DNA from 2 places in the Mesorhizobium sp. CA7 genome. Region 1 is predicted to be linked to the other one. Evidence: riboswitches for the same ligand, from Rfam matches in the RefSeq annotation. Region 1 holds a riboswitch; the other holds the start of a gene.
The links. Region 1 has a riboswitch for thiamine pyrophosphate ahead of LB552_RS22380 (Ykof family thiamine-binding protein). Riboswitches for the same ligand answer to the same signal wherever they lie in the genome.
Positions count from the first base shown of each region.

Region 2: linked by a shared signal. The riboswitch ahead of thiB (thiamine ABC transporter substrate binding subunit) and the one ahead of LB552_RS22380 (Ykof family thiamine-binding protein) in region 1 are both predicted to bind thiamine pyrophosphate.

Region 1 is NZ_JAIUHH010000015.1:72,501-77,334, forward strand. It holds gene LB552_RS22370 (ABC transporter ATP-binding protein) at 1-391, opposite strand, end outside; gene LB552_RS22375 (ABC transporter permease) at 388-1,182, opposite strand; gene LB552_RS22380 (Ykof family thiamine-binding protein) at 1,510-2,118, opposite strand; TPP riboswitch at 2,109-2,221, opposite strand; gene LB552_RS22385 (hypothetical protein) at 2,441-2,785, shown strand; gene LB552_RS22390 (dihydrofolate reductase family protein) at 3,331-3,522, opposite strand; gene LB552_RS22395 (hypothetical protein) at 3,547-3,720, opposite strand; gene LB552_RS22400 (DUF2934 domain-containing protein) at 3,953-4,207, opposite strand; gene LB552_RS22405 (hypothetical protein) at 4,316-4,525, opposite strand; gene LB552_RS22410 (DUF1236 domain-containing protein) at 4,654-4,834, opposite strand, start outside.
Region 2 is NZ_JAIUHH010000009.1:148,674-153,507, reverse strand. It holds gene thiP (thiamine/thiamine pyrophosphate ABC transporter permease) at 1-805, opposite strand, end outside; gene thiB (thiamine ABC transporter substrate binding subunit) at 1,050-2,060, opposite strand; TPP riboswitch at 2,106-2,211, opposite strand; gene LB552_RS17970 (thiamine diphosphokinase) at 2,347-2,991, shown strand; gene LB552_RS17965 (ABC-F family ATP-binding cassette domain-containing protein) at 2,993-4,807, shown strand.

The DNA of each region.
Region 1 (4,834 bases):
CGCCGGACAGCTCGGCCGGCCAGGCGCGCTCGAAGCCGGCAAGGCCGAACTCGGCGAACAACGGGGCCACGCGCTCGCGCGCCGCGCGGCGCTTCATGCCCTGCACCTCGAGCCCCAGCGTCGCATTGTCGATGACGCGCCGCCACGGCATCAGCGCATCGCGCTGCGGCATGAAGGCGAAGCGGGCGCCATCGAGCGGCGCGCCGTCGAAGCGCACCTCACCCTCGCCCCGGATCGCGCCGGTGAGTAACTGGAACAGTGTCGACTTGCCCGCGCCGGAGGGGCCGAGGATCGAGACGAACTCGCCTTCTTCGACATGCAGCGAAATGTCCGCCAGAACCTCGAGCGCGCCGAAGTTTTTTCGCATGTTGCGGAGCTCGAGCCGGGTCATGGCCGGCCCTCTCGGGAAGGCTTGTCGCCATAGCGCCCCGCCCTTTCGCTCTTTGCATTTTCCCAGGGCACGGCGAGACGCTGGGCGAGCACGGCGAGGCCGAACAGCGTGAGCGTGAGCGCCGAGCTGACCGCGACGGCGGCGAGCACCAGGTCGGGGCGGAAATTGTTCTTGGCGCTGAGCATATAGATGCCGAGCCCTTTGGCGGCGCCCGCATATTCGGCGAAGATGGCGCCGACCACGGCATAGGTGATGGAGATGCGCAGTCCGGCGAAGAAATAGGGCAGCGCCGACGGTAACCGAGCGAGCCAGAAGATGCGCCGGCGCCCTGCTCCCATGGCGGCGAGCATCTGACTGATTTCCTTGGCCGTGGCGGCATAGCCCTCGACCAATGCCACCATCATCGGAAAGAAGGTGACCAGCGCCACGAGCAGGATCTTCGGCAACAGCCCGAAGCCGAACCAAAGCACCACCAGCGGCGCGATCGCCACCAGCGGCAAGGTCTGGCTGGCGATCAGGAGCGGGAACAGCGCGCGGCGCAAGGGGGCAAAGAAGTCAACCAGCGCCGAGAGGATGAAGGCGGCAACGAGCGAGCAAGCAAAGCCCGCCAGCGTGGCACGGATGGTGGGAAGCGTGTTGTCGCCCAGCGCCGCCCGGTTCTCCCAGGCCTGCGCCAGCACGCGCGAGGGTGCAGGGAGCACGGTAGGGGCGATGCCGCCAAGGCGGGCGTAGAGATCCCAAGCGACGAGAAGGAGAGCGAATGCGAGGGCAGCGGGGAAGATCTTGGCGATGGCGGACGCTACAGCTGATCTCCCCCCTTGAGGGGGAGATGGCCGGCAGGCCAGAGGGGGGCGCGAAGGAACGCCAGCTTTCGAAAGTTGTGCGAAAGCAATTGGCGAACGCCGCGCGCGCAACCAGTTGAGCGGCCGGCGGGACAGCACCCCCCTCTGCCCTGCCGGGCATCTCCCCCGCAAGGGGGGAGATTGGCCGTCACCTCGGCTTTCGCCGATCGCCGAAGGTTCCCTTCTCTCCTGCGAGATGGGACTGGGAGCATCTCCCCGACGCGATGGATCAAGCCAAACAGCCACGACATCTACCTCGATAGATCGAGCTTGCGCTCAAGCCGCGGTCGGGCTGTTCGCCGAAATGGTGATATCGAGCGTCACGTGACCGGCACCCGGCCCGAAGCGGCAGAAGGCTTCGTTCAGCGTGGCGAACACCGCGCCGGCGTCGCCGCGCAGCTTGGTGCAAAAATGCTTGGAGCGTTCGAAGACGCCCGACCGTTTCAGGAAATCGATGCAGCCATAGATCTCGTCCATGTGGTCGCCGGTGCCCATCACATAGAGCGAGAATTGCGCCGCCACCGGCTGGTTGGTCGAAAGCGTGGCCCCGACGGCGCGCAGCGCGGCGCGCTTGCGTTCGTCGAGCGGGATCGCCGGGCCGCCGATCTCCTCGGAGCGGCAGATCGGGTCATCCGGCTCGCCGGGGCAGCCGCGCGAGACGGCGGCCGACAGCACACAGTGCCTGCCGCTTTTGGCGGCCGCCACGAACAGGTCGCGCATGGCTGGGAACAGCACCTCGGGCGGCCCGACCAGCAGCGTCGAGATATCGTCGGTTTCGATCCTCAGCCTGTCGCGGTAAGGATCGAGCGCGCCAAGCGCGCCAAGGATCACGCCGACGAAATCGTCGGCCATGGGATAAAGGGAAATCTGTGCGCCGGAAAACATGGCCCGCCTCGCTCCGCTGGTATTATCCAGATCAGCTTTAGGGTCCGGAGGCTTGCCGCCACCATCTCAGCCCCGACCGTACGGAGCACCCCTGTGGATGGCCGGGTTAAAGCACTGTTTGCGGTGCTGGGAAAGCGGTTTTTTGCGGTGTCAGTTGGGCCAGGCGCCCATCTCCCTATGGGAGATGCCGGTGGTTATAAGATTTTTGTAGTTTTGTTATAACTGCTTTATCTAACTATTTTGTCGTTCATGTTGTACGAATCCCGCTTGATTGCTTTTCGTACATAAAGTACGATACTTCCCTTCCATTGAGGGGATTTGCTTGAACACCGCGAACCATGCCGCTTTTGCCGACCTCTCCCACCCGTTGTTGTCGCCTTTGCCGCTCGCCGAGCGCGAACGCCTTGCCGGTGCCTGGCGCATGGCCAGCCAGGACATCGCCGACGACATCCGCTTCATCCGGCAATATCTGAAGGTGATCGCCGAAAAGGAGGAGCGCCTTTCGACCGGCGCGCTGGTGCACGGCCGCGTCTATGTTGAGGCCTGTGCCGCCTGGCTGCCGGAGACGGCGGCGCGGTATTTGCGCAACCTGAGGCTGATCAGCGAATGCGAAAGCGCGATGATCGCCGCGGGGGTGAGGTTTGCCCGCTCGAGCGACGCCTGGTGAGGAGCGTTCTGACCTCTTCCGTTAGAGAAGGGAAGGAACTCCAAGGCCGCCAGCGACGAGAACAATCATGTCGCTGCAACCCTTGGCTCTGGGCCTCGAAAAATGCATCGTTTCACACAATCGCCAATTGGTGGACGCGGGCGAGCGGCCGGGCGTTAATTCTGCGCAGGCGAAGGAGGGTAAAGCCGTATACCAGGGAGGAATTTCGTTTTGATGGACCAACAAATCGACATCGGCATACAGCCTGACGATCAGCCCTACGAAGTCACTTCATTCGCCCGCAAGCATGGCCTGACGGTCCCGGTTGCCGACGCGGTCCTTTTCGCCAAAGGTCCGTCGCCGTCACGCGCAGCTTGCGACATGGCAGCGCTTGCCTTCCTCTGCGCGGTCGCGCGATACGCCGGAAAACAAGGGACGCGATAGCCTCCTCTTATAGCTTAATTGCAACCCGCATGCCGCCGGCCTGGCTGCTGGCGGCAGCGATGCCGAGCGTGCCGGTCAGCCGGCCGCCATGGTCGAAGCCTTCGCTCAGAGGTCGTGACGGTTCAGCGGGGAGCGTAGATGCGAAGCATGGTGCCGTTATCGTAAGCGGCCGTCACGAGGACGTTTAGCGCGTCCGTCAAACCGCTGAATAGCGGTTTGCCACCGCCATAGGCGATCGGCCGAGTCAGGATGACATACTCATCAATCAGACCTGCCTTCGACAGCGCCTGAGCGAACTCTGCGCCGCCCCGCAATAATTTCGCCGCCGGGTGGCTTTTTCAATTTAGCGATTCCTCGTGCAGGTCACCTTTCGCAATAGTGGACTCTGGCCAAGTTGCCTTTTTCAGCGTTTTCGAAAACACGACCTTGGGGATGACGTTCATCGGCGCGGCATAGGCATCCTCGGATTTTTGCCAGTACGGGCCCATTTCCTCGTAACTCACGCGGCCCATGATGTGTGTGCCAGCGCGACTGATGCGATCGAGTTTCCACCGCTTGAGCTCTGCCGTTCAGGAAAACCGCCCGTCGACATTCCTACCGGCCCTACGCCATATCCGTCGACCGACATGGTCATGATCAAGACGACTTTGCGCATGGTCGGTATATCCTCCGGGCACAGTTCTCTCACGGAGCGTCGCACCGTCACATGATCCGGTGGAAAGGGGTGCAGGCCTTGGCTGGCGGTCAGCCCTTGGTCTTCTTGGCGGGGGACTTTGCCTTGGCCGGGCCCTTGGCGGGCTTCTCCGCCTTGGCCGCTTTCGGCTTGTCGGCCTTGGCGGCGGCGGCCTTTTTCGGGCTCTTGGCTTTCGGCTTGCCGGCCGCATCGACTTCGGCCGTCGCCTGATCCCAATGCTCCTTATGAGCGCCTTCGGGCCGGCCGGCCTGCTCCCAGATCTCGTGCGCGCGCTGGCGAATGCGTTCGTGCCTGTCGTCCGTCACTGTCGCCTCCTGATGTTGGGACGGTTCCCCGGCGCGAACATTAGCCGAATTTTCGCGTGTCGTCTTCGGTATCACGAACAAGCGACCCGACCTGGACGGCAATTTCGCTCAGTGTCCGTCGGTAACGACCGCGATGCCCAGATGCGCTGCCTTTTTTGTAATCAATCCGGCTAAATCCGCGTCAGAGCGGTCGGTCCCCGTGCGCTGGCGCAGCAGGGTAATCGCCTCGTGCATCGACAGCAGGCCAGTCCTATGCTCGGCCAAAAGCTTGTCGACTTGGCGTGCGATGTCAGGTGATTCGACGTGTGGATGATGCATGGCAACGACTCCTTCCGCGCTTCGTTGCCTCCCAAACCACTGCCCTATCTTAGGCCTTATGCCCGGATGCGAAAAGAGCCCGATCCTTGCCCAGTGCTTCGGAGGATCGGGCTCTTCCAGGGCTGGATCTACTCGATCACCTGAACAACGCGGCGCGTGCCGGGATCGATCAGCACCGTATGGTCGTTGACGACCGCATACCGGTACTGGACGTCCGGAACCTGCTGCAACTCGACGGTGTCAGGCACGGTCGAGCCGACGCCAAGCTCAAGGCCGAGCACATTGACCGAGGCGATCGGATGCTTGTGG
Region 2 (4,834 bases), on a different contig from region 1:
TGGCATCACCGACCGTGTTGGCGCCGAGCCGCGTGAGTGCTGCGACCACGACGAAGGTGAGCGCGATCTGGAGAAACGTCAGTGTTACGGCCCGCGTAGGATCGAAATCGAAGCGCAGCGCCTGGTAGATGGCCACTTCCAGTGTCGTCGCGGCCGGACTGCCGCCGAGCGTCAGCACGATGGTGAAGGAGGTGATGCAGAGCATGAAGACCAACCCGGCAATCCCCGGCAGGGCCGCGCGCAGCACCGGCCATTCGATCAGCCGGAAGGCCGGCCAGGCACCCATGCCGAGCTGGCTCGCCAGCCGCCACTGGTCGGCGGGAACGGTGCCCAGCGCCTCGAGGAACAGGCGCGTCGCCAAGGGCAGGTTGAAGAAGACATGAGCGACAAGGATGCCGGAGAGGCCGTAGATCCCCGGCCAATCCGCACCGCCAAGTCTGGCGAGGACGCCGGCTAAATATCCGACCCGACCGTAGAGCGCCAGAATGCCGAGCGCGGCGACGATCGCCGGTAAGGCCAGCGGCAGGGTGAACAATTGCAGGATCAGGCCGCGACCTGGAAAGGCCGGATGCCTCGACAAAGCGCGCGCCACGAGCAGCGCCGGCGCGACCGACAGCAGCGTCGAGAGAGCCGCCTGCCACAGCGTGAAGCGGGCGACGCGCAGGAGATAATTGTCGAAGGCGGCGGCAGCGCCGGAGAGATCGTGCGCGCCTTCGACGGCGAGGCCGGCGAAGGCACCGCCGATGAGGAGGGCGATGGCCGCCAGCGCGACGACGCCGGCGGTGACGCGGGAGTCAGGGTGCACGGCGGCTTGCACGTTGCACCTTGGTGGAATTCAGCAAACGCCGTGTTCCTTCGCGCCCCCCTCTGTCCTGCCGGACATCTCCCCCACAAGGGGGGAGATCAGCAGCGCCCGCCCCTCGCTCATCACTGCAACGTCGCCAGTTGGCGAAACCGCCGATGACGGCCAATTTCCCCCCCTGTGGGGGAGATGTCCGGCAGGACAGAGGGGGGCGCCGTAGAGCGATCATCTTGCGCGAATAGCGATCCTACTTGCTCATCACCGCCAGCCACTCATCCACCCACGCCTTGCGGTTGGCGGCGACCTCCTGCGGGCTGAACAGCAAGGTCTTGGTCGGCTTCACCAGTTTGTCGAAGGCCGGGTTGAGCGGCTTGTCGGTCTTGCCGGCCGGGAACATCCAGTTGGTTTCCGGAATGACATCCTGGAATTTCGGTCCGGTCATGAAGGCGATGAACTTTTGCGCCAGCGGGTTCTTCGCGCCCGTCGTGGTGATGCCGGCAACCTCGATCTGCAGGTATTCGCCTTCCTCGAACGAGGCGGCCTGGTAGCGCTCGGTGTTCTCGGCCACCATGTGGTAGGCCGGCGAGGTGGTGTAGGAAAGCACCATTGGCGCCTCGCCCTTGGTGAACAGGCCATAGGCCTCGCTCCAGCCCGGCGTCACCGTCAGCACTTTCGATTTCAGCTTGGCCCAGGCTTCCGGCGCCTTGTCGCCATAGACCGATTTCACCCACAAGAGCAGGCCGAGGCCCGGCGTCGAGGTGCGCGGATCCTGGATGACGATCTTGTCCGTGCCGGCGCCTTCGACCAGTTCCTTCAGGCTCTTCGGCGGGACTTTAAGCTTCTGCGTGTCATAGACGACGGCGAAATAGCCGTAGTCGAAAGGCACGAAAGTGTCGTCGCTCCAGCCTCCAGGCACGTCGATGGCGGAGACTTCGCCATGCGGCACGAACAGTCCGCTCGCCTTGGCGTCGGCGGTGAGATTGGTGTCGAGGCCGAGCACGATGTCGGCCTTGGTGCCGGCGCCTTCGAGCTTGACGCGGTTGAGGAGCGCCACGCCGTCGGCCACCGAGACGAATTCGAGATCGCAGCCGCATTCGGCCTCGAATTCCTTCTTCACCGCCGGGCCGGGACCCCAATCGGCGGTAAAGCTTTCATAGGTATAGACGGTGAGCTTGTCCTTCGCAGCGGCAGGCGCGACGCCCGCCAGAAGCGAAACTAAGCCGGTTGCGAGAATGAGATGGGACAGTATTGCGCGCATATCGGCGCCTCCTTCGTTCGAGTGACAAGGAATTGAGGCGCCGGATCGTCCGAAACGTCTAATCCCTCCGCCGGTACAAACCGGATCAGGTTCAGCGGGTTGGCTTGATCGCCTCTCAGCCGGATCACGTCCGGCACCCCGTTAGAGCGTTTCGACAGATAGGCCCCGCCGAAGCAGCGCGCAAGCGGAAGTTTGCCGGGCAGCTAATGTTCGCCGGTAGCCTCGCAGCCGAAGCGCACGGCATCCCGCTTCCGTTTCGCCCGACGGGCTGGTAAGGGCGACGGCCATGGGCACATTCACCATCCTGCTTGCCGGCGAGCTTATCCGCACGCCCCGGCTCGAACGCCAGATCGCTGGCTCGCGCGTCATCGCCGCCGATGCCGGCATCGGCCATGCCCGCATGCTTGGACTTGTCCCCGAACTTTGGGTCGGCGATTTCGACTCGGTGCCGGCGAACCTGCCGGATGATCTCGCCGCCGTGCCGCGAAAAGTCTTTCCGGCCGAGAAGGACATGACCGATGGCGAGCTCGCCATAGCGGAAGCGCTTCAGCGTGGCGCCACCAGCCTCGTGCTGGCCGGCGCCTTCGGCGGCAAGCGCGCCGACCATGCCTTCCTGCATCTGGCGCTGGCCGTGCGGCTGGCCGAGGCTGGCACGACCGTGCTGCTGACCAGCGGCGCGCAGGAAGGCGCTCCCATCCTGCGCGGCAAGGCCAGCTTCGACTATGACGACGGCACCTTGTTTTCGGTGCTCGGCTTTTCCGACCTGTCCGGCCTGACGGTCACCGGCGCCAAATGGCCTCTCGACCGCGTCGAGGTGGCGTTCGGTTCCTCGCTCACTATATCAAATGAGGTCAAAGGGCAGCTTGGCATCGCGCTGGAGCGCGGCCGGGCCCTGCTTCTGGCCCACCCCTATCCTCTTCCAGAAAGTTGACATGGCGCCGCCACTCCTCAACCTCGACGACATTAAACTGACTTTCGGCGGCACCCCGCTGCTCGACGGCGCGGCGCTCAGCGCATCCGCCGGCGAGAAGATCGCGCTGGTCGGGCGCAACGGCTCGGGCAAGTCGACGCTGCTCAAGATCGCCGCCGGGATGATCGAGCCGCAGGATGGCGAGGTGTTCCGCCAGCCTTCGGCCACGGTCCGCTATCTGCCGCAGATGCCGGACATGGACGGCTTCGCCGACGTGCGCGCCTATGTCGAGGCGAGCCTTGGCCCGGCCGACGATCCGCATCGCGCCACCTATCTGATGGACCATCTTGGCCTGACCGGCGAGGAGCGGCCGAACGACCTGTCCGGCGGCGAGGCGCGCCGCGCCGCCCTTGCCCGCGTCATGGCACCGGAACCCGACATTCTGCTCCTCGACGAGCCGACCAACCATCTCGACCTTTCGGTGATTGAATGGCTGGAAGAAGAGCTCGCCCGCACCTCCTCCGCGGTGATCCTGATCTCGCATGACCGCCGGTTTCTCGAGCGCGTCACGCGCGCCACTGTCTGGCTGGACCGCGGCCAGACGCGGCGGCTGGACAAGGGCTTTGCGCATTTCGAGGAATGGCGCGACCAGGTGCTGGAAGAGGAAGAGCGCGATCAGCACAAGCTCGGCCGCCAGATCGTGCGCGAGGAACATTGGCTGCGCTATGGCGTGACCGCCAGGCGCAAGCGCAACATGCGCCGCCTCGGCGAGTTGCAAACCATGCGCCAGCGCTTCCGCAGCCATCGCGGCGCAGAGGGCACCGCGACGATGGTGGCCAGCGACGCCGCCGAGTCCGGCAAGCTGGTGATCGAGGCCAGGAACATCGACAAGAGCTTTGGCGATCTCACCGTGGTCAAGGGGTTCTCGACCCGCATCCAGCGCGGCGACCGCGTCGGCCTGGTCGGCCCGAACGGCGCCGGCAAGACGACATTGTTGAAGATGCTGACCGGCGAGCTGGCGCCGGACGCCGGCACCGTGCGGCTCGGCGTCAATCTCGAGATTGCGACGCTCGATCAGAAGCGCGAGGCCGTCGATCCGCAGGAGACGCTGGCGCATTACCTCACCGACGGACGCGGCGAGAACCTTGTCGTCAATGGCGAGCAGCGTCATGTCGTCTCCTACATGAAGGATTTCCTGTTCAAGCCGGAGCAGGCCCGCACGCCGGTGCGCGAGCTTTCCGGCGGCGAACGCGCGCGGCTGCTTTTGGCCCGCGTGCTGGCCCGGCCGGCGAACCTTCTGGTGCTGGACGAACCGACCAACGATCTCGACATGGAGACGCTGGAGCTGCTGCAGGAGCTTGTCGCGGGCTTTGCCGGAACCGTGATACTGGTCAGCCACGACCGCGACTTCCTTGACCGCACCGTCACCAGCGTGATCGCGCCGGACGGCGGCGGCCGCTGGATCGAATATGCCGGCGGCTATTCCGACATGCTGGCGCAGCGCGGCGGCTCCAGGCTGGAAGACCGCAAGGCAAGGTCCAAGACCGAGGCGAGCGAGGCTGGACCGAAAGCCGAACCGGCGGCGCCCAAAGGCGCCGCGAAAAAGCTCTCGTTCAAGCAGAAATTCGCACTGGATTCGCTCCCTAAGAAGATCGAAGCGGTGACGGCCTCGATCTCGCGACTGGAGAACAACATCGCCGACCCCTCCTTCTACGAGCGCGACCCCGCCTCGTTCCAGAAGACTATCGCCGCGCTCGACAAGGAGCGCACGACGCTGGCGGCACTCGAGGAAGAGTGGCTGGAACTGGAGATGCTACGCGAAGAGATGGAAGGGTAGGCTTGCCTGCACGTTCTATGCGCTTAT